Regions from separate parts of the Pseudorhodoplanes sp. genome, predicted to be linked through region 4. Evidence: predicted binding sites of a transcription regulator. Region 4 holds the regulator's gene; each other region holds the start of a gene.

Region 1 (7,808 bases), on a different contig from region 4:
TGGGCTTTCCGGTCTGGTCTAAGGCGATCTCCGCCAAGGGCACCGTTAAGGCGACGCTCGGGGCGGTCAATATTTCCGTGGTCTGCGCCGGCGTCAACGTGATCCCCGGCGATGCCATCGTCGCCGATGACGACGGTGTCGTTGTGATCCCGCGCAAGCTTGCGCCCGAGGTCGCGGAAAAAGCGCAGAAGCGCGAGGCAGACGAAGTCGCCAAGCGCGACAAACTCGCATCCGGCATCCTTGGCCTCGACATGTACAACATGCGCGAGCCGCTGGCGAAGGCGGGCCTCGTCTATGTCGACAATCCGGAAGACGCCTGAGCGATGCTGTCGCTCTATTATGCGCCGAACACCTGCGCACTGGCGTCGCACATCGCGCTTGAAGAGGCTGGCGCGGATTACGAGCCGGTTTTCGTGGATTTCGCCGGCGGTGAGCAGCGCAAGCCGGACTATCTCGCCATCAACCCGAAGGGCCGGGTCCCTGCCCTTGTCACCGAAAGGGGCATCCTGACCGAAACGCCCGCGATCCTGGCTTTCATTGCGCAGTCCTTTCCAGCCGCGCGCCTGGCCCCGATCGATGACGCGTTCGCTTTTGCCGAGGTGCAGGCGTTCAACAGCTATATGTGCGCGACAGTCCATGTCGCGCATGCGCACAGGCTGCGCGGCTCACGATGGGCCGACGACGAAGCGGCGATCGAGGCGATGAAGAAGAAAGTGCCGCAATCGGTCGGCGACTGCTTCGAACTCATCGAACATGAGATGTTCGCCGGACCCTGGGTGATGGGCGGCGACTACACCATTTGCGACCCGTATCTGTTCACAATCGCCCGATGGCTGGAGGGCGACGGCGTCGATATCGCGCGTTTTCCGAAAGTGCAGGATCACTTTCGCCGCATGGAAGCGCGGCCGGCGGTGCAACGCGCGCTGTCACGGCAACAACCGGCTGCCGCCGCCTGACGCCGCTGCGCCGTCACCAGATCCGGCCGGTCGATCCGACCAGCACCGTGATCACGCCGAGCACAAGATTGATCGCGACCAGCTTGCGGATCATCGCGAGCTGCTTGCCGGCATTCGGCCAGTCGGCCGCCTGAACGAATTTTTGCAGGCGTCGCCACGGCGCAAAATACAGATGCAGATAGAGCAGCATCATCAGGATGCCGGTGCCCTGCATGATGTGGATGTAAAGCGGCGCGCGGAAGCCGCCATAAGCCATGAACATCATCGCATAGCCGCTGATGAGCAGGGCGACGATCGAGACCGCCACCCAGGGCAGGAACCGGGCGAAGACATCGCGCCAGAGCGTCAGGCGCGCCGGCCCCTCCAGCGCACCTGCGGCCGGGCGCAGCATCGTATAGGCAAAAGCCATCCCGCCGACCCAGAATAACGCGGCCAGAATATGCGCGGCCAGAAACAGGATCATCATGCCGGGTCGACTCCATTGCAATCTTCCTCAAGGGACTATGTGATGCTGCCTGGAATGTCTACAAACAGACGACCATGACCCGCGGCCCCTCCCAGAACCCAATCGACCCGATTGCCGAAGGCGATCTGCGCCTCGACGCGCCGGCCTTCCATCGCAATTGCGCGCCGATCTGGGCGGAACTCGCGGGCTATCTGAAGGACAGGCAGGGAAACGTTCTGGAGGTCGGGAGCGGCTCAGGCCAGCATGTGATCGAGTTCGCGAAAGTGTCGCCTCACCTGCTCTGGTGGCCGACCGACTATGACGAGCGCAATCTCAGGAGTATCGACGCCTGGCGACAGCATGCGCAGGCGCAGAATGTCGAAGCGGCCCGCCGGCTCGATCTCGGCGCCCTGGACTGGGGGCTGAGCGAGGCCGATTCCGGAACCCTCAGCGATTTGACGGCAATATTCTGCGCCAATGTGCTTCACATCTCGTCCTGGCGCACCACGCGCGGGCTGATGTGGGGCGCCTCGCAGCGCCTGCATCCCGGCGGGCTCTTGTTCATCTACGGTCCGTTCAAGCAGGACGGGCAACACACCGCACCCGGCAACGAGGCGTTCGATGCGTCATTGCGCGCCCGCAATCCGGAATGGGGCGTGCGCGACATCGCCGACATTCAGGCGGTCGCGCACGAACATGGCTTGCTGCTGGCGGAAATCGAGCCGATGCCGGCGAACAACATGCTGCTGGTGTTCGAACGACGCGAACGATAAGCGCCGCTAGACGGCGATGACACCGTCGCGGTTGACGAAAACGCGGCTCTCATCGATTCCGGGCAACATGGCTGCGACATCCTTGCGCAGCTTGCTGTCTGCCTGATCGTCAGCCGACCAGACCGTGACATAAATGTCGTTGTCCCAGACCGAGACGTCGAAATCCGCAATCATACCAGCCGAAGCCATGATCGCGAGCGCACCCACTGCCGACTTGAGATAATTCACCGCCGCACCCTCCTCGCAACCGATATCGATCATCGCAAACGCCACCGCATCGTTTGCGCCACGCATGAGTAGCCGCGTTGCGCGTCGCCACAATGTCGAGACCGTGTCAGAAGCACGACTCCGCTCACGCCTGCGTGAGTCGAAGCGCAGTGAAAGGTGCATTGTCAGAGAAGTGTCATGCAGCCTTCACCGATACGACACGAGTTCGGACAAATTACTGCAGCGCAACAGGAGAACCATCCATGCGCGCAGCAACACTTTCAGCGCTTCTGACCGTTACGCTTGTCAATGCGGCATTCGCCCAGTCGCAACCGGCGGTCCTCGCAGGCCATGTCGTGATACCGGCAGCGACCTTCATTCCGGCTCCGGCCGATGCCCCCGACGATCTGAAGGTGTCCGGCAAATTCACAACGGGAAAGCGCGTCGAGGCGATCGGCACCGTGGAAGGCCGCTCGCGCGGCCGGCCAACCGGCGTGAAGCTTCCATTCGACGGACAGCCGGTGCAGGGAAGCTCCGGAATAAAGCGCATGCCCGATGGGACCTTCTGGGTGCTGACCGACAACGGCTTTGGCAGCAAGGCAAATTCGCCCGACGCCATGCTGTTTCTCAATCAGTATCGTATGAACTGGGACAAGGGCACAGCCGACCGTCTCGCTACAATTTTCCTGCATGATCCAGACAAGAAGCTGCCGTTCCGGATCGTGCACGAGGGCACCGCGAAGCGCTATCTCACCGGCGCGGATCTCGACCTCGAAAGCTTTCAGCCGATTGGCGACAAATTCTGGATCGCGGAGGAATTCGGCCCCTACCTGATCCGCACGGACAGGAACGGGAAGGTCGAAGCCGTGTTCGAGACCATGATCGACGGCAAGGCGGCACGCTCGCCGGACCATTATGCCGTGATGTCGCCGGCCGTGCCCGGTGGCGCCACCGCATTCACTATCCGCCGGTCCAAGGGCTATGAGGGCATGGCGGCCTCGCCGGACGGCCGTTTCCTCTACGCCATGCTCGAAGGCCCGGCCTGGGACGCCGAGAAGAAAGATTGGGAAAAGACCGCCGACGGCAGGGAATACCTGCGCGTGCTCGAGTTCGACGTCGCCGGAGAGAAGTGGACCGGCCGGCATTGGAAATACGTGCTGGAGGAGAACGGCCTTGCGATCGGAGACTTCAACATGATCAGCCCGACACAGGCGCTGGTCATCGAACGCGACGATCACGAGGGCACCGCCGACAAGGCCTGTCCCGCAGGTGCCAAGGCGGAAAACTGCTTCGACCAGATCGCCAAGTTCAAGCGCATCTACAAGATCGAGATGACCGACGCGAATGCGAACGCCCCTGTGCGCAAGATCGCACATATCGACCTGATGAAGATCGCCGATCCGGACAAGAAGGCGCGCAAGCCTCTCAATGATGGCGTGCTGACCTTCCCGTTCTTCACCATCGAGAATGTCGACATCGTCGATGGCGACCACATCGTGGTGGGCAACGACAACAACCTGCCCTTCTCATCGAGCCGCGATCCCAACAAAGCCGATGACAACGAGTTCGTGCTGCTTAAGGTCACGGACTTCCTCAAGGCGAAGTAATCGGCGCCGTTCCCGGTCCGGCGTGCAAACGCCGGACCCGGAACCGGCTCGCATACCAGCTCTGATTCCGGGATCGCCTGCTTCGCAGGCACCCGGAATCATGCGAATTTTTCTAGGATCGACGCGCGGCGCCGCGCGTGATACGTCGCTGCCATCCAACACATCAAGGCGACGCGACGGTCCATGATCAAAGAGCCCATCCTCGATATTGCCCACCTTGCCCACCTCGAATTGCTCACGCCGAAATTCGAGGAGAGCCGCGATTTCTTCATCAACGTGATGGGGATGACCCAAAGCGCTGAGAAGGGCGACAGCGTCTATTTGCGCGCATGGGACGATTACGAGCTCTATTCCCTGAAACTGACGGCATCGAAGACCTCGGGGCTGAAGCACGTCGCCTATCGCTGCCGTTCGCCGCAGGCACTGGAGCGCCGCGCCGCCGCCCTCAAGGGCTCAGGCTTCGACATTGGCTGGACCGACGGCGATGTCGGCCACGGCAAAACCTTCGTCTGCAAGGACCCCGATGACCATGTCGTTGAGTTGTATTACGAGACCGAATGGTACCAGGCACCGCCGGACAAGAAGCCAGCGCTGAAGAACCAGGCACAGCGCTTCCCCGCCCGCGGCTGCAACGTTCGGCGGCTCGACCACTGGAACGGGCTGGCTGTCGACATCAAGGCGAACCGGATTTTCTATGAAGACTATCTCGGCTTCCGCCTGACCGAGACCATCATTCTTAATGACGGCTCGGAAGCCGCTATCTGGATGACCGCGACCAACAAGTCATACGACTTTGCCTATACGCGCGATCACACCGGCACCAAGGGCCGCTTCCATCACATCACCTACGCGATCGACACCCGCGAGGAGATTTTGCGCGCCGCCGACATCTTCCTGGAAAACGGCGTGCATATCGAGACCGGACCGCACAAGCATGCAATCCAGCAGACGTTCTTCCTCTACGTCTACGAACCCGGCGGAAACCGCGTCGAAGTGGCGAATGCCGGCGCACGTCTGATCCTCGCGCCCGACTGGAAGCCGATCGTGTGGACCGAAAATGAACGCAAGAAAGGCCAGGCCTGGGGGCTGAAGACCATCGAGTCGTTCCACACCCACGGCACGCCGCCGGTAGAAGCGAAAGGGCATTAGGCTGTGGGTAGAAGGGCCGTCGCGCACACCGGCCGTCGTTTGTAATACGCCTGTTACGAATGGCTCGTACCGCATCCGGCATTATCGGATGGAGGTACTCATGTTGACCGGAATCGCACGGCTTGTTTTGCGCCTCAGGAATATTTGCAAGCCGGCGCTCTCCACCGCAATAGCGTTTGGCGCGCTCTCGCTTGCGATCGCGATCCCGTCACCGTCGGGATCGGCCCTTGCCGCCGACGCCAGCGGCAAGGTGACGATCTACGTGGTTCGTCACGGCGAGACCGACTGGAACCAGCAGGGTCGTATTCAGGGCAGCACCGACAATTCCCTGAACGCGAAGGGCCTCGAACAGGCGGCCGCCGTTGCATCGCAACTCGGCAACATATCGATCGATCATATCTATTCGAGCGGGCTCACGCGCGCGATCCAGACGGCGGACGCCTTCAAGGGCAAGGCGCCGATCACGCCGCAACCGATGTTGAACGAGCGTTCCTTCGGAATCTACGAAGGAAAGGTCGAAAAGGAAGTCGCCAAGGACTGGAGCCCACGGCTCGCGAACCTCAACGACGACATGGAAGGCGGAGAAAGCCTGGCATCGCTCGCCAAGCGCGTCAGCATCGCAACGCGCGAAATCGTCAAAAACCATCACAACGGAACCGTCATGATTGTCGCGCATGGCGGCGTGAATCCACTCGTGATCGGCGAGTTGATCGGCCTCGCGCCCGAGAAGGCGATCAAGGAGATTCGCCAGAGCAACGACGAGGTCTACAAGCTCGAAATCTTCGACAAGGGCGCGTTCAATATCTGGAAGCTGATTCCGACCTCGAAGCTCGACCAGCTCTGAGACCCTGCACGCACCAGTCCGCAAGTTGCGATCGCATACTTGCGGACTTATATGCCAGTTCTACAAGCACCGCCGTCAGGTTTGGGGCGCGTCTGCCCTCAGCCCAACCCGCATGTTGCTTGCGACGAACTGGTATGTATCGAATGCGCATTCCCGTGACCGCCCTACCCTCCGGTGAGCCGATTCCCGTCTTCGGGCTCGGCACCTGGATGATGGGCGAAGTTGACAAGAAGCGCGCCGACGAAGTCGCCGCGCTCAAACTGGGCCTTGATCTCGGCGCGACCCTGATCGACACCGCCGAGATGTATGGAGACGGCGAGGCCGAGGACATCGTCGGCGAGGCCATTGCCGGGCGCCGCGACGGCCTGTTCCTTGTCAGCAAGGTGCTGCCGGAGAATGCCTCGCGCAAGGATACGGTGGCGGCCTGCGAAGGCAGCCTGAAGCGGTTGCGCACCGACCGCATCGACCTCTATCTGCTGCATTGGCGCGGCTCGACACCGCTCCAGCACACGCTGGAGGCCTTCATCCAGTTGCAGCGCGAGGGCAAGATCCGCCACTGGGGTGTCAGCAACTTCGATACCGACGACATGGAGGAACTGCTGGCACTGCCCGGCGGCGACACCTGCGCCACCAACCAGGTGCTCTACAATCTGAAGCGCCGCCGCATCGAATACGACCTCGTGCCGTTTTGCCGTGAGCGCAACATCCCGATCATGGCCTATTCGCCGATCGAGCAGGGCCGCCTCCTCGGTGTGGCGGCGCTGAAGGAAGTCGCCTCACGGCACGAAGCGACGACCGCGCAGGTGGCACTGGCGTGGCTTCTGGGGAAGCCGGCCACGATCGTGATCCCGAAGGCAACGAACGCAGTACATTTGCGGGAGAATTTTGCCGCACTCGATCTCAAGCTCACCGACGACGACGTTGCGGTTCTGGATCGTGCCTTCCCGCCACCCGAGAAAAAATACGCGCTGGAGATGTTGTAGGGACGCGGTGGCTATGCGCAATACTCGAGTTGCGTGTAACGAGGTCTGATCGACGGGGCAAAAATGACCGATCTCTCGAAACTCACACTCGGCCTCAAAGGTCGGGCGCAGATCCTCGTCGGAGAGGAGCAGACCGCGCCGCGCGTCGGCTCCGGCCGCGTGCGCGTTCTAGCCACGCCGGTCATGATCAACATGATGGAAGCCGCCGCTCTCGATGCCATCGAGAACCTGCTGCCACCCGGCCATCAGAGCCTCGGTACCCATCTGGATGTCGGTCACTATGCTGCAACGCCGGTGGGCATGACGCTGCGCGCCACCGCCGAGGTGACGAAGATTGACGGCCGCAACGTAACGTTCCGGGTCGAGGCTTTCGACGACAGGGAGCGCGTCGGCGACGGCACGCATACGCGCGTCGTCGTCAATGTCGAGCGCTTCGATGCCCGCATCCAGAAGAAGCTCAAGGCCGAGCCGTGAGCGCCCGGATCGCGTTTATCGGCTTCGGCGAGGCCGGCCAGGCGATGGCGGCCGGCCTGCGCGATGACGGGATTTCGAAGATTGCCGCTTGGGACATCCTGTTTCCGAAATCCTCCGGCGCGAAGCTGATCGAGGCCGCGGACGCATCCGGCGTGCGCGTGGCAACGTCGGCGGCTGACGCCGTGCGTGACGCCGACATCGTGATCGCGGCGGTCACCGCAGCATCGAGCCACGAGGCCGCGCAATCCGTGGTCGGTCACCTCGCGGGCAAGCCGCTCTATCTCGACGTCAACTCGGTCTCGCCCGGACGCAAGCAGGCCACGGCAAAGCTGCTCGACGAACGCGCGCGCTATGTCGACGTGGCAATCGT
Region 2 (7,808 bases), on a different contig from region 4:
CCTGCCGCCGTCGAGCCTGTCGTTGCCGATCCCGCCGTCGAGCGTGTCGTCGCCGTTACCGCCGGGCAGCCTGTTGTTGCCGGCATTTCCGGTGATGACATTGTTTTCGCTGTTTCCGGTGCCCTTGAGGTCGGCATTCCCGGTCAGGATCAGGTTCTCGACGAATTTCGGCAGTTGGAAGTTGATCGCTGTCTGGACAGTGTCGACTCCTTCGCCGTCCAGTTCGATCACCTTGCTGCCCTTGCCGACGATGTAGGTGTCGTCGCCATCGCCGCCAGTCATCTTGTGCTTGCCGACGCTGCCATCGAGCGTGTCGTCGCCGATGCCGCCGACAAGAGCTTCTTTGCCGCTGGTTCCGATGATGGGTGCCGACGCGAACACGTCCTCCTCGCGCTGGGTGATATTCTGGATGCGGGTATCCAGATTCACCGGCGTGTCGGCGTCGTTGAAGGCGGTTTCCGCGGTGCCGTGGAATTCCTGCATGTACGCCGCAAGAGCGTCCTGTTCGCCGAGCGCATTGCCCGGCAGGACCGCCGTGAAGTCGAGCGCCTCGTCGACCGGCGCCGACAACGTGCCGTCCTCGAGCAGATAACGGAAGTTCGAGCCGTTCGCCTTCATCGGATAGCCGTCGCCGCCCTGCGCCAGGAACGAGAGCGTGACGACGGTGATGACCGACGGTGTGCCCGAGAGCAGCACGCCATCGTCGTACAGCTTGGCGATGACCCGGCCATTCTCGTCGATCAGCGCGATGTCGGACACGCGGCTGCCGGCGGGCGCGGTTGGATCGAACGAGAACTTGACGCCGCCCAGCTGCGGGAAGCGACCCTGATTGCCGTAGAGTGCAACGCCGTGTTCGAGGATGGCCTTCAGCCCTTGCGCATTCGTGTCGAACGCCATCAGCTTGTTGTCGAAGCGCAGCGAATTCTCGATATCGAGCTGCGAGACGCCGCCTTCATCCTTGACGCCAGGATTTTCGGCCGGCGGCAGCTTGTCGATGTCGCCGGTGACCGGATCGGGCAGCGACAGCGAGCCGATCTGCGCGCGAATGCCGCCGCCATTCTTCAGCGATACCACGAAGGTGTCGTCGCCCGCGCTCGCCTGCTTGAAAGCATAGGCGTTGGCATCCGCCGAGAGGTTGCCGAGATTGGTTTCCTCGTTGCGGACGAAGGCGCGCTCGCCTTCGAGATACACATCGGTGAAGCCGAAAACGTTGCCGTCCTTGTCGTCGATAACACCCTGCACCGCATCGGTGATCAGCTTGACGTCGCCGCCCTTGGTGCCGTCGGCAAAGGCCGTGGTGTCGAGATCCTCAACATCGACGCCCCACGCTTCCGCGACATTCTCCTCGGTCGAGGCATAGGCGCCGTTGATCGCCTCATTCGCCGTGATGCTGTCAAGGATGATGTCGCCGTTGGCATCGAAATCGACCACCAGACGGCCGAGATAGGTGAACTCGTTGTCGGTGTTGACGATCATCGTGGTCTTGCCGTCGAGATCGGTGACGGTCAGCGGATAGTCGCCCTGGAACACATCGTCATGGCCGGGGAAGGCCACCGCTTCGTCGTCATCATCGCCGAGCCGGGTATTGGAGCCGGCCGCGAGAATGATATCGACCCCGCGCAGCTTGGACGCGAGCAACTGCTCGTTGCCGATCTGCTGCAGATGCGCCATCAGGATGATCTTGTTGATGCCCTCGGCGATCAGCTCGTCGATGATCGGCTGCAGCTGCGCCGCCAGAAGGTCCATGTCGTCTGTTTCACCATTGGCGCCGGGGCCGGTCGGGAAGCCCTTCACCTCGGTGCCGGAGGGCGACGAGATCGCCTCCAGAATCTGCGTGGTCGCGGCCACGAGACCGATTTTCTCGCCACCCTTCTCGATCACGGTCGCGGGCGCGATCCGGCCCTTCAGCGTGCTTGCTTCCGCGACATCCGTCGCGGTCGGATTGCCGGCGCCGTCAAGCGTGTTGGTGAAGCGCGGGTTCAACGCGCTGTCGCCGGAGAAATCGAGGTTGGCGGACATGTACGGGAAGGCGGCGCCGACCCAGCCGCTGCCGGGCGTGAAGGTCGCGGCGAACGCATTCGAGCCGAGGTCGAATTCGTGATTGCCGATGGTCGAGGCTTCGACCCCGATGATGTTGTGGATCGCGATGTCGGCCGCGCCGATCGGCACCGTGCTGCCGATGGTCGAACCGGTGGTGGCATTGATCGCTGCGGCCACGCTCGGATCGGTACCGGCCGCGAGGAACGGTCCCGGCAGGAAGTTGTCGCCGCCTGCGAGAATGAGGGTGTTGGAGAAATCGTCGTCGAACGCATCGACCAGCGCAGCGAGATTGGGCGCGGTCGTCGAGGCCAGAAGTCCAGCCTCGGCGTCGGCGAAATGCAGCAGCTGCAGCGTGTAGCGCTGCGGCTCGATCTCGAACACTTCGACTGTCCCTGAGATCTCGTTCGTGGTCAGCAGCAGCGCCTTGCCGTTCGGGCTGTCGACCGCCTCGATGAACTGCACGGTTTCCGGTCCAAGGTGGACCGTGGACGACGGCAGGTACGTGGTGAATTCCGCGCTGTCGGGATTGGTGACGTCATACACCATCACGCCGCCCTGCCGCTCCAGCGCAACGAAGGCGTAGAAGCGTCCACCGAGATTGGCGACGGTGATGCCTTCCGGCTCGCCTGCCTTGTCGTCGGAGCGCGCATCGAAGGTCGAGGCGTCACCGGTCTGGTTGTTGTTGAACAGCGTCGGATATTGCTCGGCGATGATCTTTTCGAATTCGCCGCCGCTTTCGAACACCTTGACGACGTCGCCGTCGGATTCCTGCTTGAAGATGGTGAAGCCGCGGCCGCCGAAGGCATAAATTTCCTCGAGGCCGTTGGCGGGATTGCCGTCCGTATCGCCATCGATGGTCGAGACGTTGAGGCGCCCCGCCAAATCCTCGTGCTTGAGTAACGCCTCGTTCGCACCGAACACATCGTTGTTCAGATCACGGGTCGACAGGCGCGCGATGTCGCTGTCGTCGCTGCGGGCATCGCCCTCGTTCGCGGTGGCAAAATAGGTGGTGCCGCCGATCGTCCATGTGGCGATCGCATCCGGCATCAGGATGCCCTTGATCGGGGCCAGGCTTGGCTGGATCGCGCCAAGGCTCGAACCGCCGGAGCCGGCGCCGTCGCGATCGGAATAATCGCCTTCGTTACCGGCAATGGCGTGGTCGACATAGCCGAGCGGCACGAAGCGCTCCAGCAACGGCGTGGTGCCGGTGATATCGAATTGCGCGACGGTGTTGGCTTTTTGCAGCGTGACGAAAGCCGTGGTGCCGTCCTTCGAGATCGTGATGTATTCCGGTTCGAGATCGACCGAGGCGTCCTTGCCGGGCGTGATGCGCACGCCCTGCGCGCGCAACGCCGCTTCCTGTCCGTCGAACGCCGCAAAGCCCGTGGTTGAGACCGAGGCGTTTGCCACGCCCGCCGACAGGTCGATCAGCGACACCGAGCCCGGGGCATCGATACCAGTGTCGGTATCGCGCTCGCCCTCGTTGGCGACCAGCAGCTTCTGGCCGTCGGCAGTGAACACCAGCATGTCCGGCAGCGCACCGACCTCGACGATGTTGAGCAGATCGCCGGTGGTGGCGTCGAAGAACGCGACGAATCCATTGTCGCTCTTGACCGCGTTTTCGACCGCAACCGCCAGCACGTTGTTCGACACGGCCAGCGAGTTGATGCCGCCGAAATCGGGGACGACGGCGTCGACGTCGATATTACCCAGCAGCGTCGGCGCGGCCGGATTGGAGAAATCTACAATTTGGACGAGACCGTCGTCGCCTGGGGTCCCGGCATCCTCGAAATTCGCCATCACGAACAGCTTTTGCTGCGTCTTGTCGTAGACCACGACTTCTGCAGTTTCCTCGCCGAGGCCGCTGGCATAGGCGCCGATCGATGTGACGTTGAGCGCGTTCGTCCCTGTGGGAGTCGTCAGCGAGCCCGCTAACGTTGAATCGGCGTTGTTCTGAATTGTGATGCCGTCGATCTGGATGGACATGCGCGCTCCCCATTGGCCTGACGCAAGGCGGCCGACGGGCCCCCTGCCCGCCAGCGGCGCGGATATGAGAGCCGCGCAATGACAGAGCGATGACTTGACGATGAAGGGACGGATTCCGTCCAAAGCTCCGCGCGCGAGACGCAAGGCGACGCGATGCGTGTGACGCTGCGGCGACTAAACCGGCAAAGGATTGACCGCGCGCGACGTGATTTATATGGTTTCACTATAACGATAATATTTTCGCCATAGCGAAATATGAGGAACGCTTGACCAAGCCATGTCCCGGGGCGCCGAGCGCCACCGCGCCGTCATTCGAAATGCCCGCGGGCGCCACCGACTGCCACGTCCATGTCATGGGCCCCTATGACCGCTATCCGCTGGCGGAGCAGCGCGCCTATACCGCGCCGGAAGCCCCACTCCCTGTCTTTCTCGACATGCTGCGCATTATGGGGCTGGAACGCGCGGTGATCGCGCATGTCTCCGCGCATGGCACCGATCTGCGGGTCACGCTCGATGCGATCCGCGAGATCGGCGACGCAGCGCGCGGCACCATCATGCTGACGCCGTCGATGACGGATGCCGATCTCAGACAATTCCACGCGCAGGGCATCCGCGGGATCCGGCTCTCTCATGCCTTCGGCTATGACGTCACCGAGGACACGCTGAAAAACGCCGGGAAACGCGTCGCCGATCTCGGCTGGCATATCGCGATCTGGCCTTCGAGCCTCGACGAATTGCGGCTGATCGCGCGCACCAGCACCACGCTGGCGGTGCCGGTGGTGCTCGACCATCTGGCCGGGCATTGTTGGGACCCGGCGCGCGGCATCGATCAGGACGGCTTTAGCGAGCTGCTCGCATTGCTGTCATCGGGCCGCGCGTTCCTGAAGCTGTCCGCGATGCATCGTTCCACCCGCGAGATTTTTCCGTGGCCGGCGTTGATCCCGTTCGGCCAGGCGCTGGTGGCCGAAGTCCCTGAGCGTCTGCTGTGGGCGAGCGACTGGCCGCATGTCGGTTGCTGGGACGGCAACATGCCGCAATCGCACGAGTTGCTCGACTGGCTGCCGCGCATCGGCGCCGATGAAGCAAAACGTAAGCGCATCCTGGTCGACAATCCGGCCGGGCTTTACGGATTCTGAGAACAAGAAACACTGAGGACGCACCATGAATCGCGAGATCAATCGCCGCGAAGCTCTTCTCACAATCGCAGGCGCACTCACCGCCCCGCTTGTCGGCACCTCGGCGCTGTTCGCGCAGACGATCGACAAGTCGAAGCCGGTCCGTTTCCTGGTCGGCTTTCCCGCCGGCGGCTCTGTCGACATGGTGGCGCGGCTTGTCGCCGAACAAATGCGCGCCGATCTCGGCATCACCGCGATCGTTGAAAATATCTCCGGCGCCGGCGGCCGCATTGCCATCGAACGGGCGAAAGCCAGCGCGCCGGACGGCACCACCATCCTGGTGACGCCGGCGGCGATGATGACGCTCTATCCGCTGATCTTCTCGAAACTGAACTACGATCCGATCAAGGACTTCGTCCCGGTCGCGCCGCTGGTCACGCTGGAATTCTCGCTGATCGTCACCGGCGCGGTGCCGCAGGACGTCAAGACGCTGGCCGACCTGATCGCCTGGTACAAGGCGAACCCGTCGAAAGGATCCTACGCCCATGGCAGCGCCGGCTCGCCGATGCATTTCATCGGCGCGATGCTGGCCGATCACGCCAAGCTCGACCTCACCCATATCCCCTATCGCGGCGCGCCACCGATGCTGCAGGACGCGCTGAGCGGACAGGTCGCGGTCGCCGTCACCACCGTGACGGACTCGCTGCCGCATATCCAGGGCGGCAAGCTGCGTGCGGTCGCGGTCAGCGGCAAGGATCGCTCGAAATATCTCCCCGATGTGCCGACCTTCGCCGAACAGGGCGCCGCCGGGATCGTGGTCGAAGACTGGTTCGGCATGTTCGTCCCGGCCGGCACGCCGATGCCGATCGTCGAGCAGCTCAATGCCGCGATCAGCAAGGCGCTGACCGCGCCCGCGATCCGCGATCGGCTGACGCAACTCGCCTATATCCCGGCCGGCGGCTCGCAGGCCGAATTCGTCAAGCGGCTGCGCGCCGACATCGACAAATGGACGCCGGTGGTGAAATCGACCGGCTTCAGGATCGAGGAGTAGCGTTCCGAAGACGGCGGAACCCGTCGCCAGCCGCTCGGGGAAAAAGGCGAAGCCGTACCCTTTTCGTTCACAATTCCGGTTAGACTCAAAACCGTGAAGTGATTCGTTTTGGGCATCGGGTTTCGCCATGAAAAATGCTGGCCGATTTGTCTGCACCGGTGTCGTGGCCATGGATGGCTGCGGCGTTGAACTCACCATCGCCGAGCTCCGGCTGCATGACGGCCGCTGCGAGCATTGCGCGCTGGACTGGGACGAGCGGGTCCGCGGCTGGCGGTTCGGCCGCGCCGATGCCGATCTCGACGCGCATTTCGCCGACGCAGCGCGCCGGCGCGCGGTGGCGGCTCAGCCTCGCCGCGCCAGGGCGGCTTGACGGCGACACCGATCGCCTAAGTGGTCTGCCCGCGCGCCGCGGGCATGCGAATCTCGACGCCAGTGACCGCTGCCTGTTCCGGACGCCCCGTTTCCGGTAGCATCGCGTGCGAGCGCACCTGCCACGAGACCTCCCGATGATCATCCCGCGATGGGCCAGACGAGTCGCAGGCCTATTCGTCGTCGCAATGATGCTTTCGCCGGGACCGCCGAACGCCGCCGCAAACCCGGTGCTCACCGTCATCATCGGCGATGAGACCCGCACATTCTCGCGCGATGCGCTGCTGGCGCGGCCGGACCTAACCGACGTCGATATCGCCGCCGACATTGCATACGGACAGCCGATGCGGTTTCGCGCGATCCCGCTGGCCGCATTGCTCGCGCCGTTTCGCGCGCCGGAGGGCAGCGTCATCGAATCCGTCGCAGTCGACGGCTTCGCCGCGCACCTCCCGCTCGATCTGGTGATGAACACCGATCCGGCAAAGCCGATCGCCTGGCTCGCGATCGAACCGCCTGGCGCGCCGTGGCCGCCGCTTCCCGGCAAGCCATCGAGTGCGGGGCCGTTCTACGTTGTCTGGACCGGCCCGATTGCCAACACCATCAGCAGCGAGCAATGGCCCTATCAGCTCGCCAGGCTTGAAAGCCAGTTGTCGCCGCTGGCGCGCTGGCCGCGGCTTGCCGTCGATCCCGCCTTGCCGGCAGCGCATGACGCGCGCGCCGGGCAAACGCTGTTCATCACCCAGTGCCTGCCCTGCCATATGCTCGACGGCGCAGGCTCCAGCGATGTCGGCCCCGACCTCAACCGGCCGATGAATCCCACCGCCTATATGACGCATGCCGGATTGCACGCGCTGATCCGCGATCCGAAAGCGGTGCGCAGCTGGCCGGGCCAGATCATGCCGGGCTTTGCCGAAGACCAGATGAGCGACCGCGAGATCGATGCGGTGATCGCCTATCTCGCGCATCAGGCGGATCGCAAGTCCGCGCGTTAAGCGCTCACGCGAGCGATACGCCGCAACACGACACCGTTTCGCGCACCGAGCGCAGGATCGCCGCAGATTTTGCTGCGGCGTCTGATCCCGCAAACCACCGCATGTGCGACGAGGGAACTTTTCGAGAGGGAGGGCTTTGTTGACCGATTGAAACCCAAGGAGCGGTACCATGAACAATATCATTTATCTGGTCGGACTGGTGGTGGTCGTACTCGCCGTGCTGGCGTTTTTCGGGCTCCGGTAGCGGTCGCTGCG
Region 3 (7,808 bases), on a different contig from region 4:
CTGTCGCTAGGGTGATTACGAAGCTAAAGCAGATCAAACCTATGGTGCGGCCTTCGATGTCGTGCTGCTAGCCGAGCCGAGCCCCAGCGCCTCCGCCATCACGCGGAACACATCCGTGTTGTCCAACTGGCCGCGGACGCCCTCGCTGCCCGGACCGGACGCGGTGACGATGATGTCCTCGCCGGAATGCACGCTGGAATTGACGAGCCGCGGCAGGTTTCCGAGCCGGAACACTGCGCCGGGCATGCTCTTGTAGCGCTCGTTGGCCTCGAAGCTGCCGGGCACCTTGCCAGCAACTGTCGGCTGGTTCGGATCGTCGAGCCTGGGCCGGAAGGTTTCGTAATGGTCCGGCAGGCTCGCAGAGAACATCGCCAGTCTCCGGCTGACATCGACGCGAGCGGGGTAGCCCTCCTCATCCGGCGCGGCGTAATTCGGGAAGCCGGCCGCGCCGTAGACGCGCACACGCTCGCGTAATGGCACGTTCGGTTCGCTGGCCATGTCGTCATCGATGGTGCCGACGATTGCAACCGGATGGGCGTGGTCGGCGAGCACCAGGATCAACGTGTCGTCGCCGCGCGCCTTCGACCAGTCGCGCACCAACTTCACCGTGTTATCGAACATGATGGTGTCGTAGACCGCACGCTCCATGTCGAGCAGATGCGTGTATTTGTCGATCATCCCGGCTTCGACCATCAGGAAGAAGCCGTTCGGATTCTGCGACAGGATATCGAGCGCCTTCGCGGTCATCTCGGTGAGGTCCGGTTGATCGGCAAAGCGCCTGACGCTGCCGGCTTTCAGGAATTTGCGATCCAGCACGCCGTCCATGTTGCGCAGATTGAACAGGCCTAGCAGGCGCCGCGTATCCTGCGGCAGCGCCTTCAGCTCGGCCGCGTTCGCCGCGAAGGCATAGCCCGCGTCCTTGAACCGCGCGACATAGTCGATCTGATCACGCCGCCGCGCACCTTCGGCGCCCTGGGGCAGGAAATTTGCAAGTCCGCCGCCCATCAGCACGTCGGGCTGCGCGGCAAAATATTGCGCGACGATCTGATCGTAGGCACCCCGCCGCCGCGTATGTGCGACCATCGCGGCCGGCGTCGCATCCTGAATCTCGGTATCGGTGACGATCCCTACCGCCATGGCGTTGCGCCGCTTCACCAGGCTGACAAGGGTCTCGACGCGAGGGTCGTCGAACGGGTCCGCCGTGCGGTCGGCATAGACGCCCATCGCACCGGCCGCGGTCTTGTGTCCGGTTGCATAGGCGCTCGCGGAGTTTGCGGAATCGGTGATGATCGAATCGGTGCCGGCGGTGGCGACCAGCGCCATCTGTGGCATGTCGTCCATCGCAAGCTTGCCGAAGGCCTTGCCCTCGGCGATGCCCTTCGACAGCAGGCGCGCGGCGGTCCGGTGCGCGAGCGAGAGCCCGTCCCCGATCAGCAGCACGACGTTCTTCGCCTTGCGCGGTGGCGTGTCGTAAACGGTCCAGCGAATTTCACCGGAGACGCCCGGCGCCGCGACCTTGACGAGATATTCGCCCGGCCGGTCGAGCGACACATCGCGCAGGATCAACGCGGATTGCTCCTTGCCGTCCTCGCGCGCGATGAATTGCGCGGCCTTGCCGAAGATGGCTGCGTGGTCGGCGCCGTTCACGGTCAGCATCGTATCGCCAGGCGCAACGAGGCCCGGGAACTCGACCTTCACGTCGAAACGCGCTCCCGCGAGAATGCCGGCGCGATCGACCGGATAGACGGTCTGGGCGGACGATGCGGAGATGGCGATCGCGAGGATTGCTGACGCCAGTATCGGCCTACGCATGGCTGAACCCTTTCATGGTTCCGTCGAAAATACCTATGAGCGGTCCGTGACAGACATATTGCAGGTGCGATCCGAACTTTTTCGATCGCGCGTGATCTGCCCCGCCTCCTGACCCGTTCCCCGGTACATACCAAAGCACCAGCGCGCGCCGTCGATGCGGCCCGGGAACGTCTGCCCGATCCCGCAGTTAACGTCTGTTGAAATAAGCGAACAGCCGAGGAGTACCGCATGAGCGACGATGCCGAACGTGTGTGGGACCTGATGGAGAAGATTTCCATCTGCATGCTGGCGAGCTGGGACGGCAACGAACTCACCTCCCGCCCGATGGGCGCCTTCGTACGGCGCAAGAACAACGCAGTCTATTTCCTGACTGATGTGCGTCACCACAAAGACGACGATATCCGCAAATATCCCAAGGTGTGCCTGGCATTCGCTGACCCCGGCAGCGAGCGCTTCGTGTCGCTCTCCGGCCCGGCCGAAGTGTCAGCCGACCGCGGCGTGATCCGCGACTTGTGGTCGACGCCCGCGAAGGCGTGGTGGGATTCGCCGGACGATCCAAACATTCGCATGCTCAAGGTCACGCCGGAGGATGCGCAATTTTGGGAAGGCCCCGGCAAGGTCGTCAGCAGTGTCAAAATGGCGATCGCTGCGGCGACCGGCAAGCGGCCGGACATGGGCGATAACAAGAAGGTTGCGATGGGCTGATGCGCGTCTGTACGTGTCCTGCGCAAGCGAGCGGCCTGCAAGCAAGCGGCACGTGAATGAACCACAAGTGAGTGGTCCGATTGACGGACGTTAATCGGAGGGCCACGTCCCCGCCATCGTTGCATTCTACAAATAAAATGAAACGACCGACGGACAGGGCGGAAGCGGTGAGCCGCGCCCGCCCTGAAATTCCTCATTCGAACAAGCGAGAACAAGATGCGTCTAAAAGGACTGCTCCTGACCGGAGCCGCCATTTCCGTAGTTGCTTTCGGACACTCAGGTTCAGCGCGCGACCTGTCTGCAAATTTCATTCTGGCGCAACAGGACCAGGAGCAAAATAAAGGCGACCAACGGCGCGACCAGAAGCAGGACCAGAAGCGCGACCAGCGGCAGGAGCGTCGTAGTCAGGAGCAGCAGCAGAACCAACAGCGGCAAGAACTTCGGCAGGAGCAGCGTGACCAGGATACCAAGGGCAGGGAGCGCCGCGAGCAACGCCAGGAATTGCGGCAGCGGCAGGAACAGCGCAACGAAGACAAGCAGCAACGGCAGCAGCAGAAAGAGCAGCGGCAGGAGCTGAGGGACGACCAGCAGAAGCAGCAGCAACATAGGCGGCAGGAACAGCGTCTCGAGCAGGAGAAGAAGCAGCAGGAGCGCCGCGATGAACGCGGGCAGCGCCAGGACCAACGCCAGGACCAGAGGCGCGATCAGAACCAGCCGCAGAACCAGCCGCAGGACAAGCCGCGCGATCAGGGCAATCAGGGTCAGGAGCGCCGGGATCAACCTCGGGATCAGCGCAATGGCCAGCAACAGGAGCAGCGCGGCGGTCAGTCCGGTGAGCAGCGCGGCGGTCAATCCGGCCGCGATAACAACGCGCGCAGGCTGGACGACATTCGCGGCGAACGCCGCGAGCGCAAGGAGGGCGACCGGACCATCATCCAGGAAGGCAACCGGACTATCGTGCGCGATGGCACCCGCACCATCATCCGCCGCGACGAATCCGACCGGTTCCGCCGCGTCGGTCGCGATGTGAATGTCCAGCGCGTCGGCAACGAAACCCGGACCGTGGTGGTCGGCCCGAACGGCGAGCGCATCGTCACCGTCACCGACGCGAACGGGCGGCTGCTGCGCCGCTCGCGCTTCGTCAACAATCGCGAGGTCATCATCATCGATAACCGCCCGCGCGGCGGTCGTCGTGCCGATGCATTTTTCGTCACGCTACCGGCGCTCGCGATCGCGTCGCTCGCCATCCCGCGCGACCGCTATATCGTGGAGGCGGAGAGTGCGCCGCCGGAATACATCTACGACGCGCTGATGGCCCCGCCGGTGGAGGCGGTCCCCCGCGCCTATACCCTCGACGAGATCCGGTACAGCCCGGAGCTGCGCGACCGCATGCCGCGGATCGATCTCAATACCGTCACCTTCGATCTCGGATCGTGGGACATCGCGCCGGACCAATATGACCGGCTGGCGCCGATCGCCGACGGCATCAAGCGGGCGCTCTCGCGCAACCCCGATGAGGTGTTCCTGATCGAGGGGCATACCGACGCAACCGGCAATGACGACGACAACCTGTCGCTGTCGGATCGCCGGGCGGAAGCGGTGTCGATCATTCTGACCGACCATTTCCAGATACCGCCGGAAAATCTGGCAACGCAGGGCTATGGTTCGCAGCAGCTCAAGGTGCAAACCCAGGCTGCAGAGCGCGCCAATCGCCGCGTGACCGTGCGGCGGATTACACCGCTGCTGCAGCAGGGTCAGGCAGCGGGCGGGCCGGCGCCGCGATAGCTTGCGACATACGTGAATGCAAAATGGCCGGGGACTCCCGGCCATTTTTTGGCTCCGACCCACCATGCGGCGACGGGATCGCGGAGAACAATCCGGTATTTGCTTCCGAACCCTGATTTAGGGCAATCTGTATCCAGCAGCACATTGCCGTACCCGGCAGCGCGCAGCCTTCGACGTCCGGGAAAGCGTCCTCCTAACCAGCGAGTCCGATATGCAACCGAAGAGCCTACTCCTGATCGGAGCGGCGATCCTGTCCGCTTATGCCTTCATGTCCGTTTCGAACTTTGACGGAAACTTCTCTGCCCGCGCCCAGCAAGACCAGGGCGGCATGGGCGGCATGGGTGGTGGCGGCCAGGGCGGTGGCATGGGCGGCATGGGCGGCGGTGGCCAGCAGCAAGGCGGCATGGGTGGCGGCGGTGGCGGCGGCGGTGGCGGCGGCGGTGGTGGTCGCCAACAAGGCCAAGGCGGCGGAGGTGGTGGAGGCGGCGGCATGGGCGGCGGCGGCGGCGGAGGTGGTGGAGGCGGCGGCATGGGCGGCGGCGGCGGCGGCGGGATGGGCGGCGGCCAAAACCAGCAGCGCCAGCAGGAGCAACAGCAACGTCAGCAGCAGCGGCAGCAGCAACAGCAGCAACGCCAGGATCAGCGGCGGCAGGACCAACAACAGCGGCAGCAGGACAATCAGCAGCGGCGCCAGCAGGAGCAGCAACAGCGTCAGCAGCGCCAGGACCAGCAACGGCAGCAGCAACAGCAACGCCAGGATCAGAGGCAGCAGGATAGGCAAAAACAGCAGCAGGAGCAGCAGCAGCGCCGCCAGCAGGAGCAGCAGCAGCGTCAGCAGCAACAACAGCAGCGCCAGGATCAGAGGCGGCAGGAAGAGCAGAAGCAGCGCGAGGATCGCCGCGGGCGGCAGCAGGATCAGCAGGACCGTCAACAAGACCGTCAGCAGGGGCGCGACCGCAATCAGAACGATCAGCGGCAGGATTCTCGCCAGGATCGTCGCGACCGCGACAACGTGCGCAGGATCGACGATGTGCGCGGTGAGCGCCGCGTTACCCGCGACGGAAATCGCACCATCATTCAGGAAGGCAACCGGACCATCGTTCGCGACGGTAACCGCACGTTCATCCGCCGCGATGAGAACGATCGCTTCCGCCGCACCGGCCGCGACGTCAACGTGCAGCGCTTCGGCAACGAGACCCGCACCGTTGTGGTCGGCCCCAACGGCCAACGTTTCGTTACGGTGACCGGACCGGACGGGCGGCTGATCCGGCGCTCGCGCTACGTCAACGGCCGGGAAGTCGTTATCATCGACAACCGTCCGCGCGGCGGGCGCCGCTATGACTCGTTCTATGTGGCTCTGCCTGCACTTGCCCTCGGAGCGCTGGCGATCCCCCGCGAACGCTACATCGTAGAGGCCGAATACGCGCCGCCGGAATATATCTACGGCGCGCTGATGGCACCGCCGGTCGAGGCGCTGCCCCGCGCCTATACGCTCGACGAAATCCGCTACAGCCCGGAGGTGCGCGATCGCATGCCGCGGATCGATCTCGACACCATCACCTTCGATACGGGATCGTGGGAGATTTCTCCGGACCAGTATAACCGGCTCGCGCCAATCGCCGAGGGCATCAAGCGCGCGATTGCCCAGAACCCGGACGAGGTGTTCCTGATCGAAGGCCACACCGATGCGGTCGGCAACGACGACGACAACCTGTCGCTGTCGGACCGCCGCGCGGAAGCGGTGTCGATCATTCTCACCGACCAGTTCCAGATTCCGCCGGAGAACCTGACGACCCAGGGTTATGGCTCTCAGCAGATGAAAATCCCGAGCCAAGGGCCTGAACGCGCCAACCGGCGCGTCACGGTTCGCCGCATCACGCCGCTGCTGCAGCAGGGTCAGGCGGCGGGAGCGCCCCCGCAATAAGGCCGCGTCTGCGAAGCACTACATGCGAATGGCCGGGCAAACGCCCGGCCATTTTTATGCGGACCTAGCCTGCCTTGAGCGCAGCGAAATGCGGCGCGGCGCTCCCCGGATGTCGTTCTGCTCAGTCCGGGCTGCGTTCGGCTAAAGATTTCGCTTCTTCCGGCGCTGTCCGAGGGTGCGCAGCCGCAGCGCATTGAGCCGGATGAAGCCCGCGGCATCGCGGTGATCGTAAGCGACCGCGCCTTCCTCGAAGGTGACGAGATCCTGATCGTACAGCGAATACGGGCTCTCGCGGCCAATCACCCACGCGCTGCCCTTGTAAAGCTTCAGCGTCACGCGCCCGGTCACGTGCTCCTGCGACTTGTCGATCGCGGCCTGCAGCATCTCGCGCTCGGGCGTGAACCAGAAGCCGTTATAGATCAGCTCGGCATATTTCGGCATCAGCTCGTCCTTGAGATGCCCGGCGCCGCGATCGAGCGTAATGCTCTCGATGCCGCGATGCGCGGCCAGCAGAATGGTGCCGCCGGGCGTCTCGTACATGCCGCGCGACTTCATACCGACGAAGCGGTTCTCGACCAGATCGAGCCGGCCGATGCCGTTGATCTTGCCGAGATCGTTGAGCGCCTTGAGCAGCGTCGCCGGCGACATTTTCTTGCCGTCGATGGCGACCGGATCGCCCTTCTCGAAATCGATGGTGATGATCGTCGGCTTGTCCGGCGCGGTCACCGGATCATCGGTGCGCGAATAGACATAGTCCGGCACTTCCTGCGATGGATCTTCCAGCACCTTGCCTTCGGATGACGCGTGCAGGAGGTTCGCATCGACCGAGAATGGCGCCTCGCCGCGCTTGTCCTTGGCAATCGGGATCTGGTGCATTTCCGCGAACGCGATCAATTGCTCGCGCGAGCGCAAATCCCATTCGCGCCACGGCGCAATGATTGTGATGTCGGGCTTCAGTGCGTAATAGGTCAGCTCGAAGCGAACCTGATCGTTGCCCTTGCCGGTGGCGCCGTGACACACCGCATCAGCCCCCACCTTCTCGGCGATCTCGATCTGTTTCTTGGCGATCAGCGGCCGCGCAATCGAAGTGCCGAGCAGATACTGGCCCTCGTAGACGGTGTTGGCGCGGAACATCGGGAACACGTAGTCGCGGACGAATTCCTCGCGCAGGTCCTCGATGAAGATGTTTTCCGGCTTGATGCCGAGCAGGATCGCCTTGGCGCGCGCCGGTTCGAGCTCCTCGCCCTGGCCGAGGTCGGCGGTGAAGGTCACCACCTCGCAGCCATAGGTGGTCTGCAGCCACTTCAGGATGATCGAGGTGTCGAGGCCGCCCGAATAGGCGAGAACGACCTTTTTGACGTCTTTTTTCGGGTTGTCGGCCATGGATCCAGTTCCGTCTGATCATTGGCGACCGGACGGGAAAACGGTGTCCACGTCCTGGTCGCGCCTGAAGGCGGGCGGGACTATAGGCAGAACCGGAACCGGTGCAACTTGCCCCGATGAAAAGACAGAGCCGCGTCGGCGACCGAGCCGGCTGTTTGGGTAAAAATCGGCCGGACCGCGGTGCCGGGTCGGCAGCCCT
Region 4 (7,808 bases):
CCCCTGATAACGATTCATGTCGCCGCCCTGGTCGATGGTCATCGCGAGATGGCCGCGACCGAGCAACTCGCCGCCCGAAGCCTTGCCTTCGGCGATCGCTTCGGCGACGCGCGCCTTGTCAAAACGCGCGCAGGCGCGGATGCGGCCGCCGGTCACATAGTCGACCACCAGCATGCGCACCGGCCCGTCACCCTGCGTCTGCATGATGAAGCGGCCGTCGAATTTCAGCGAGGACCCGAACAGCGCGGCGAGCGCGACCGCCTCCCCGAGCAGCTTCGCAACCGGCAGCGGATAATCGTGACGGATCAGGATCTCGTCCAGCGCAGGCCCGAGCCGCACCACGCGGCCACGCAAATCGAGCGCCGACACTTCGAACGGAAGGATGGTGTCGTCGGCGGTGTGGGGCGAAGGCGTTCGGGTCGGGATGTCGATGGTCATGGGCGGGGCACTGAATCTAGAAGTTGAACCGCTCGTCCCCGCGCAGGCGGAAAACCAGAGCTGGAAAGGCTGGATTCCCGCTCTAAGCGGGAATGAACGGAGATTGAGCCAGTCAGCCTACCGCGCGCTGGCGTTCAGGCACCAAGTAAGAATGCCCTTCTGCGCATGCAAGCGGTTCTCGGCTTCGTCGAACACCACCGATTGCGGCCCGTCCATGACCGCATCGGTGACTTCCTCACCGCGATGGGCCGGCAGGCAATGCATGAAAATGGCGTCCGGACGCGCCTTCGCCATCAGCCTGGAATTGACCTGATAAGGCTGCAGCAGGTTGTGACGGTTGGCCTTGCTGGCCTCGTCGCCCATCGACACCCAGGTGTCGGTGACCACGCAATGGGCGTCGCGCACCGCCTCGTCGGGATCGGTTCCGACATGAATGGCCGCGCCCGAGCTTTCGATCCAGTCCAGCAGCCATTGCTGCGGCTTCAGTTCCGGCGGGGTCGCGATGTTGAGGCGGAAATCGAAGCGCTCGGCCGCGTGCATCCACGAGGTCAGCACGTTGTTGGCGTCGCCGGTCCAGGCGACGGTCTTTTTCTTGATCGAGCCGAGATGCTCCTCGAAGGTCATCACGTCGGCCATTACCTGGCAGGGATGCGATTGCTTCGTCAGCGCATTGATGATCGGCACGGTGGCATATTGCGCCAGTTCGGTGACCAGATCGTGTTCGAGCGTGCGGATCACGACCGCATCGACGAAGCGCGACATCACCCGTGCGGTGTCCGGAATGGATTCACCGCGGCCGAGCTGCATCTCCTGTCCGGTCAGCGTGATGACATCGCCGCCGAGCTGCTTCATTCCGACCTCGAACGAAATGCGCGTGCGGGTCGAGGGCTTGTCGAAAATCATCGCCATCGTCTGACCGGCGAGCGGACGCTTGCGCCGGCCGCGCGCCTTCTTCATCGCGCGTGCGTCCGCGATGATTGCGCGCAGGTCGGCGGGCCGGATGTCGATCAGGTCGATGAAATGGCGGACGCTGCGCCGGGCGTTGCTCTTTGCCATCAGACTGGAGCCGGGCTGACGGGCTTGGCCGCATGCGCAAGCTTTTCGCAGGCGCGTTCGATCATCGCGATGCCGTCGGCGACGCCGGCCTCGTCAAGGATCAGTGGCGGCAACAACCGCACGACGTTGTCGCCGGCCGCGATCGCCAGCATCTTTTCGTTGCGGAGCGCCGTGACCATGTCGCCATTCGGCACGACGCAGACCAGACCAAGCAGCAGCCCCTCGCCGCGCACATCGGCAATCACCGACGGAAAGCGATCCTTCAACTCGGCAAGCCGCTGCTTCAAGAGAAGCGACATCTTGCGGGTATTCTCGAGGAAGCCGGGCGCCAGCACCACGTCCAGCACCGCATTGCCGACGCGCGTCGCCAGCGGATTGCCGCCGAAGGTCGAGCCATGGGTGCCGGCGGTCATGCCCTGGCCGGCTTCCGCAGTCGCAAGGCAGGCGCCGATCGGAAAGCCGCCGCCGAGCGCCTTGGCCAGCGCCATGATGTCGGGCGCGATCCCCGCGTGCATGTATCCGAACAATTCGCCGGTGCGGCCGATGCCGGTTTGCACCTCGTCGAACACCAGCATCAGGCCGTGCTCGTCACACAGCTTGCGCAGTTGGCGCAGGAATTCCGGCGGCACCACGCGCACACCGCCCTCGCCCTGGATCGGCTCGATCAGGATCGCGGCGGTGGTGTCGGAGATCGCCTTCTTCGTCGCTTCGAGATCGGCGAACGGCACCTGGATGAAGCCGCCGGCCACAGGGCCGAAGCCTTCGAGATATTTCGGCTGCCCGCCGGCAGCGAGCGTCGCCAGCGTGCGGCCGTGGAAGGCGCCTTCATAGGTAATGATGTCGACGCGCTCGGGATGACCGGAGACGGCGTGATATTTGCGCGCGGTCTTGATCGCACATTCCATCGCCTCGGCGCCGGAATTGCAGAAGAAGACGAGGTCCGCGAAGCTTGCGGCGCACAGCCGCTGTGCCAGGCGCTCCGCTTCCGGAATCCGGAACAGGTTGGAGACGTGCCAGACTTTCTGCGCCTGGTCGGTCAGCGCCTCGACCAGCACCGGATGCGCGTGACCCAGCACGTTGACCGCAACGCCCGATCCGAAGTCGAGATAGCGCTCGCCATTGGTCGCGGTCAGCCAGGCGCCCTCGCCCCGCTCGAAGGCAAGGTCGGCGCGGTTATAAGTCGGCAGAAGATTGGAGACCACGGCAGAACATCCGGCAGAAACTGGACCGGCAATGTCAGAGCATCAGCAGACAATGCCGGAGCCTAAACGAAATGTGCCGCCCCCGCGGGCGGCACTGCAACCGGCATTCTAGGGGCGGGCCGTAGGCTGTCAACCGAACCGCCCGGCCACGCGATGCCGCAGCGCTTCGAATAAGGCGGGGAAAACCTTGCGCTCTCCACAGCGACGATGGGTGCGCAGGGGGGGCGGACTCTTGCGGGCGAGTCCAGCGATTGTGTAGTGTCGCCCCTGTCAGATACGACATCTCGTGCGGCGGACAGGCAAGTAAGTACATCTGCGTGTGTGGCGTCCCGCTGGCAGCCTCAGGCTGTCCGGCGACGGGAAAGGATTCTGCGGACGGTATTCCCCTCCGCGGGGCAACAAGGAGAAACCCATGACGTGGACCGACGAACGGGTCGAGCAGCTCAAGAAGCTCTGGTCCGACGGCCTCTCGGCCTCCCAGATCGCGGCCGAACTGGGCGGGATCACCCGCAACGCGGTCATCGGCAAGGTGCATCGTCTGGGGCTCTCCGGCCGCACCAAGGCGCCGTCGTCCAGCGCGCCGCGGCAGCGAAAGCCGAGGGCGACCCATATGTTACGGGTGTCTCGTCCCGCCGTTCGCGGCAATACCGCGCTGGCCCAGGCCTTCGCCTATGACTACGAGATGGACGTCGAACCGGCCCAGGTCGAGAATGTCGTGCCGATCGGACAGCGCCGCACGCTTCTGGAACTGAACGAGCAGACCTGCAAATGGCCGATCGGCGACCCGGCGACGTCGGAATTCTATTTCTGCGGCGGTCCGTCCGTTAATGGTCTGCCCTATTGCGCCTACCACTCGCGTATCGCTTATCAGCCGCCGGCGGCGCGGCGGGACAAGCGCTCGGCAGGCGGGCGCTGACGCGCTCGCGCAGGGCGCCGCGGCGACCGGATCGACCAGACCAAGTCGGACAAGGTCAGATCAGGTGAGGTCCGCGCGCCCGAAGCGATCGTCGATCGCATAACCGGAGCCGCGCACGGTGCGGATCGGATCCCCGTCGCGGCCACGGTTGAGAGCCTTGCGCAGCCGCCCGACATGCACATCGACGGTACGCTCGTCGATATAGACCTCACTGCCCCACACGCCATCGAGCAATTGTTCCCGGGTAAACACGCGGCCGGGGCGCTCCATCAGAAATTCCAGAAGCCGGAACTCGGTCGGCCCGAGCTCTACGTCGCGGCCGGCGCGGGAGACCCGCTTCTTGACGCGATCGAGTTCGATTTCGCCCAGCGTCAACACGTCGGCCAGCCGCTCCGGCCGGGATCGCCGCAGCAGCGCCCGGATCCGTGCCACCAGTTCCGGGACCGAGAACGGCTTGACGATATAATCGTCGGCGCCGGTCGAAAGCCCGCGCACGCGCTCGCTCTCCTCGCCGCGCGCGGTCAGCATGATGATCGGCAGCGACTTGGTCTCGGGCCGCGCCCGCAGCCGCCGGCAGAGTTCGATGCCGGACAGTCCGGGCAACATCCAGTCGAGCACGACGAGATCGGGCGTGCTCTCGCGCAGCCTGGTATCGGCATCGTCACCGCGCGCGACGGTCTCGACGTCGTATCCTTCGGTCTCGAGGTTGTATCGCAGCAGCAGCGACAACGGCTCCTCGTCCTCAACGATCAGGATGCGCGCGGTCTGAGCGTTCATGTCGCTGCTTCCGTTCATCCCTGCGCCGCCTGCGCCGCCAATGGCGCAAAGCTGGTGGTATCGGCCTTCGGGCGTTCGGAAGTGATCGGCTCGCCCTTGATCATGTAATAGACGGTCTCGGCGATGTTGGTGGCATGGTCGCCCATCCGCTCGATATTTTTTGCCGAGAACAGGAGATGGATACAGAACGTGATGTTGCGCGGGTCTTCCATCATGTAGGTGAGCAATTCGCGGAACAGCGAGACGCACATGGCGTCGATTTCCTCGTCACGCTTCCACACATCCATGGCCTCGTCGACGTCGCGGGCGGCATAGGCGTCCAGCACGCGTTTGAGCTGGGTCAACACCAGAGACCCCATATGGTCGACGCCGCGGATGAGCTTCAGCGACGGATATTCACCCTCGAGGTCGAGTGCGCGCTTGCCGATATTCTTGGCGAGATCGCCGATGCGTTCGATTTCGTTGGCGACCCGCAAGGCGCTCACCACTTCACGAAGGTCGATGGCCATCGGCTGGCGGCGCGCAATCGTCAGGATCGCGCGCTCCTCGATCTCCCGCTGCAGCGCGTCGATCTGGGCATCGGCTGCGATCAGCTTGTTTGCGAGATCGATGTCGCGGCGGGTCAGCGCCTGCACTGCGTCCGCGATCTCCTTCTCGGCAAGGCCGCCCATTTCCGCAACCATGCGGTTGAGCTCCTGCAGATCGACGTCGAACGCCTTGGCGATGTGGTCAGCCATTGTCTTGGTCCTTGTCTGCAGCCGGTCAGCCGAAGCGGCCGGTGATGTAATCCTGGGTGCGGCGATCGCCCGGCGTCGTGAAGACGGTCTCGGTCGGGCCCTCCTCGACAAGAATGCCGAGATGGAAAAACGCGGTCCGCTGCGACACGCGGGCTGCCTGCTGCATCGAGTGCGTCACGATGATGATGGTGAAATTCCGCCGCAACTCATCGATCAGTTCCTCGATGCGAGCGGTCGCGATCGGATCGAGCGCGGAGCATGGTTCGTCCATCAGAATCACTTCAGGACCGACCGCAATCGCCCGCGCGATGCACAGCCGCTGCTGCTGGCCGCCTGACAGGCTGGTACCGGAATCGTCCAGACGATCCTTGACCTCTTCCCATAGCCCGGCGCGCTTCAGGCTGGATGTCACGATCTCGTCGAGTTCGGATTTCGAACGAGCGATCCCGTGGATGCGCGGACCATAGGCGACGTTTTCGTAGATCGATTTCGGGAATGGATTGGGCTTTTGGAACACCATGCCGACACGCGCGCGCAGTTGTACGACGTCCAGCGACTTGTCGTAAATATCGAGGTCGTCGATATCGATCTTGCCGGTCACCCGCGCAACCGGGATGGTGTCGTTCATCCGGTTGATGCAGCGAAGGAAGGTCGACTTGCCGCAGCCGGACGGGCCGATGAAAGCCATCACCGACCGCGCCGGGATATCCACGTTGACGTCTTTCAGGGCGTGCTTGTCGCCGTAATAGACGTTGACGTTCCGCGCCGTGACCTTGGGCTTGGCCTGCGTACCGGCGATATCGATCGCAGCGGCCGAGGCGGCGGGTTGAACCATTGCGTCCATAGCCAGCATCTCCTAACTCCCAATGACTTACCAGCGCCGCTCGAAGCGTTTGCGCAAGAGAATTGCGGTCCCGTTCATAAGGAACAAGAACGCCAGCAGCACCATGATCGCGGCTGCCGTTCGCGCCTGGAAACCGACTTCCGGCAGATCCGACCAGAGATAGATCTGGACCGGCAACACAGTCGCGGCGTCGACAATGCTCGTTGCAGGCTCGACGATGAAGGCGACCATGCCGATCATCAAGAGCGGCGCCGTCTCGCCGAGCGCGTGCGCCATGCCGATGATCGTGCCGGTCATTATTCCGGGCATCGCCAGTGGCAGGATGTGGTGGAAGATCGCCTGCTGTTGCGAGGCGCCGACACCCAGCGCCGCCTCCTTGATCGAGGGCGGAACCGCCTTGAGCGCGGCACGCGAGGCGATGATGATAGTCGGCAATACGAGCAGTGCCAGCACCAGTCCACCGACGAGCGGCGCCGATCGCGGGAGTCCGAAGAAATTCAGGAACATCGCCAAGCCCAGCAGACCGAACACGATCGACGGAACCGCCGCGAGGTTATTGATGTTGACCTCGATGACTTCAGTGATCCGGTTCTTGGGGGCAAATTCTTCGAGATAGATGGCGCCAGCGACACCGATTGGGAGACACAGCACGAGGGTTACAGCGAGCGTGAGCAGGGAGCCCACCAGCGCACCGCGAATACCAGCCAGTTCCGGCTCGCGGCTGTCGCCCGCAGTAAAGAAGCGCCAGTTGAAGCGGCTCTCGATAACGCCTTTCGCCTTCAGGCTCTCGAGCCAAGTGACGACGCGATCGTTAACCCGGCGGCTCGCCTCGGGCGTCTCATAAATCACGACCTGCCAGCTTTTCGGAGTCGCCGGGTTGGCGGACGTCAGCGGAATGACAGCCTCGCCCTTGATGGATCCCGAACTGACCTCCGCGACTTTCACGACGCCGCCATTGATGGCGACCAAAAGGCTCGGAAGACGCTCGTTTAGCGTTTCCGGTGCGGATGCGTTCGAATAGCGGGCGCGCATCTCTGCAACACTATCGAGCAATTCCTTGGCGCGGCTTCCGAGAGACGTCGCCTCGTCGGCCGCTGCGGCGATCTGTCCCTCAAGCGTTCCGATGCGACCGGCGTCGTTCGATGCCCTCGCGGCTGCAAGCGTGGTTTCCAGTTCCGCCTTGCGCGCGACGGCGCGGTTCGACAAACCCTGCAGCCGCTCCGCCTCCGACTGCTCGGCGCGGGCACGGGTGGTCAGACCTTGCTTCACCAGCGCAAGCGTGTTGGCGAAGTCGCTGGACGTGGAAGTGATTTCGATCTCGCCGTTTGTAGCGCTGGGTGTGGCCGTCCCGACCCCGGGCGTCCTGGCAATCCGGGTCCCGATTCCCTTGAAGTAAAGGTCAGCGTCCGATGACATCAGCACCGGAACGGTGATCGTTTGACCGATCAACGCGGGATCCGCAACAACGCGTTCCCTCAGATAATCGGCGGCGCCAGATGACAGGAGACCATCCAGCTGGCGGCGCTGGATTCGATCCTTTGCATCGGGAAACTCGGCACGCAATGCGTTGCGCACCAGTGCCTGAAAGTCGCCCGCCCTGATATCGGCCGGATTGCGCGAGCCCTTGGGGTCGATCTCCGCCGCATCGACGGTGATCTTCATCATCATCACATTCTGCGTGAATGCCGGGTAGCCTTTGATCACGATGTCGGTCAGCACCACGACCAGAAAGAGAGCCGTTATGCCGATCGCGGCGAGACCATAGAACCGGAAGCGGCTCTCGGCGCGATAGCGGGCCTTGATGCGCGCGCGAGCAGCGTCGGTTCCAAGGTCGATCG

What was found. Region 4 encodes PhoB, which activates phosphate uptake and scavenging genes when phosphate is short. Its sites were predicted from a motif close to TGTCATNNANCTGTCAT; they were not measured.
Region 1: the regulator PhoB is predicted to act here: its motif matches at 2,576-2,592, upstream of AC5I5I_RS07205 (esterase-like activity of phytase family protein).
Region 2: the regulator PhoB is predicted to act here: its motif matches at 4,105-4,121, upstream of AC5I5I_RS05955 (choice-of-anchor I family protein).
Region 3: the regulator PhoB is predicted to act here: its motif matches at 1,859-1,875, upstream of AC5I5I_RS13775 (alkaline phosphatase).

What each region holds. Positions count from the first base shown of each region.
Region 1 is NZ_JCABZI010000005.1:20,365-28,172, forward strand. Features, by position in the region: gene AC5I5I_RS07180 (4-carboxy-4-hydroxy-2-oxoadipate aldolase/oxaloacetate decarboxylase) at 1-320, shown strand, start outside; gene AC5I5I_RS07185 (glutathione S-transferase family protein) at 324-956, shown strand; gene AC5I5I_RS07190 (CopD family protein) at 970-1,422, opposite strand; gene AC5I5I_RS07195 (DUF938 domain-containing protein) at 1,497-2,174, shown strand; gene AC5I5I_RS07200 (hypothetical protein) at 2,181-2,468, opposite strand; gene AC5I5I_RS07205 (esterase-like activity of phytase family protein) at 2,645-3,988, shown strand; gene AC5I5I_RS07210 (catechol 2,3-dioxygenase) at 4,172-5,137, shown strand; gene AC5I5I_RS07215 (histidine phosphatase family protein) at 5,238-5,981, shown strand; gene AC5I5I_RS07220 (aldo/keto reductase) at 6,125-6,964, shown strand; gene AC5I5I_RS07225 (thioesterase family protein) at 7,028-7,438, shown strand; gene AC5I5I_RS07230 (NAD(P)-dependent oxidoreductase) at 7,435-7,808, shown strand, end outside.
Region 2 is NZ_JCABZI010000002.1:522,095-529,902, forward strand. Features, by position in the region: gene AC5I5I_RS05955 (choice-of-anchor I family protein) at 1-4,026, opposite strand, end outside; gene AC5I5I_RS05960 (amidohydrolase family protein) at 4,293-5,162, shown strand; gene AC5I5I_RS05965 (Bug family tripartite tricarboxylate transporter substrate binding protein) at 5,188-6,192, shown strand; gene AC5I5I_RS05970 (hypothetical protein) at 6,320-6,562, shown strand; gene AC5I5I_RS05975 (c-type cytochrome) at 6,699-7,553, shown strand.
Region 3 is NZ_JCABZI010000009.1:483,896-491,703, reverse strand. Features, by position in the region: gene AC5I5I_RS13780 (OmpA family protein) at 1-10, shown strand, start outside; gene AC5I5I_RS13775 (alkaline phosphatase) at 40-1,812, opposite strand; gene AC5I5I_RS13770 (pyridoxamine 5'-phosphate oxidase family protein) at 2,041-2,517, shown strand; gene AC5I5I_RS13765 (hypothetical protein) at 2,800-3,369, opposite strand; gene AC5I5I_RS13760 (OmpA family protein) at 3,475-4,302, shown strand; gene AC5I5I_RS13755 (hypothetical protein) at 4,529-5,530, opposite strand; gene AC5I5I_RS13750 (OmpA family protein) at 5,543-6,226, shown strand; gene AC5I5I_RS13745 (argininosuccinate synthase) at 6,368-7,609, opposite strand; gene AC5I5I_RS13740 (DUF3551 domain-containing protein) at 7,807-7,808, opposite strand, start outside.
Region 4 is NZ_JCABZI010000013.1:198,529-206,336, reverse strand. Features, by position in the region: gene AC5I5I_RS19300 (Hsp33 family molecular chaperone) at 1-438, opposite strand, end outside; gene argF (ornithine carbamoyltransferase) at 556-1,494, opposite strand; gene AC5I5I_RS19290 (aspartate aminotransferase family protein) at 1,494-2,696, opposite strand; gene AC5I5I_RS19285 (GcrA family cell cycle regulator) at 3,109-3,612, shown strand; gene phoB (phosphate regulon transcriptional regulator PhoB) at 3,673-4,389, opposite strand; gene phoU (phosphate signaling complex protein PhoU) at 4,404-5,126, opposite strand; gene pstB (phosphate ABC transporter ATP-binding protein PstB) at 5,152-5,961, opposite strand; partial or broken gene pstA (phosphate ABC transporter permease PstA) at 5,998-6,804, opposite strand; partial or broken gene AC5I5I_RS19260 (DUF3333 domain-containing protein) at 7,354-7,808, opposite strand, start outside.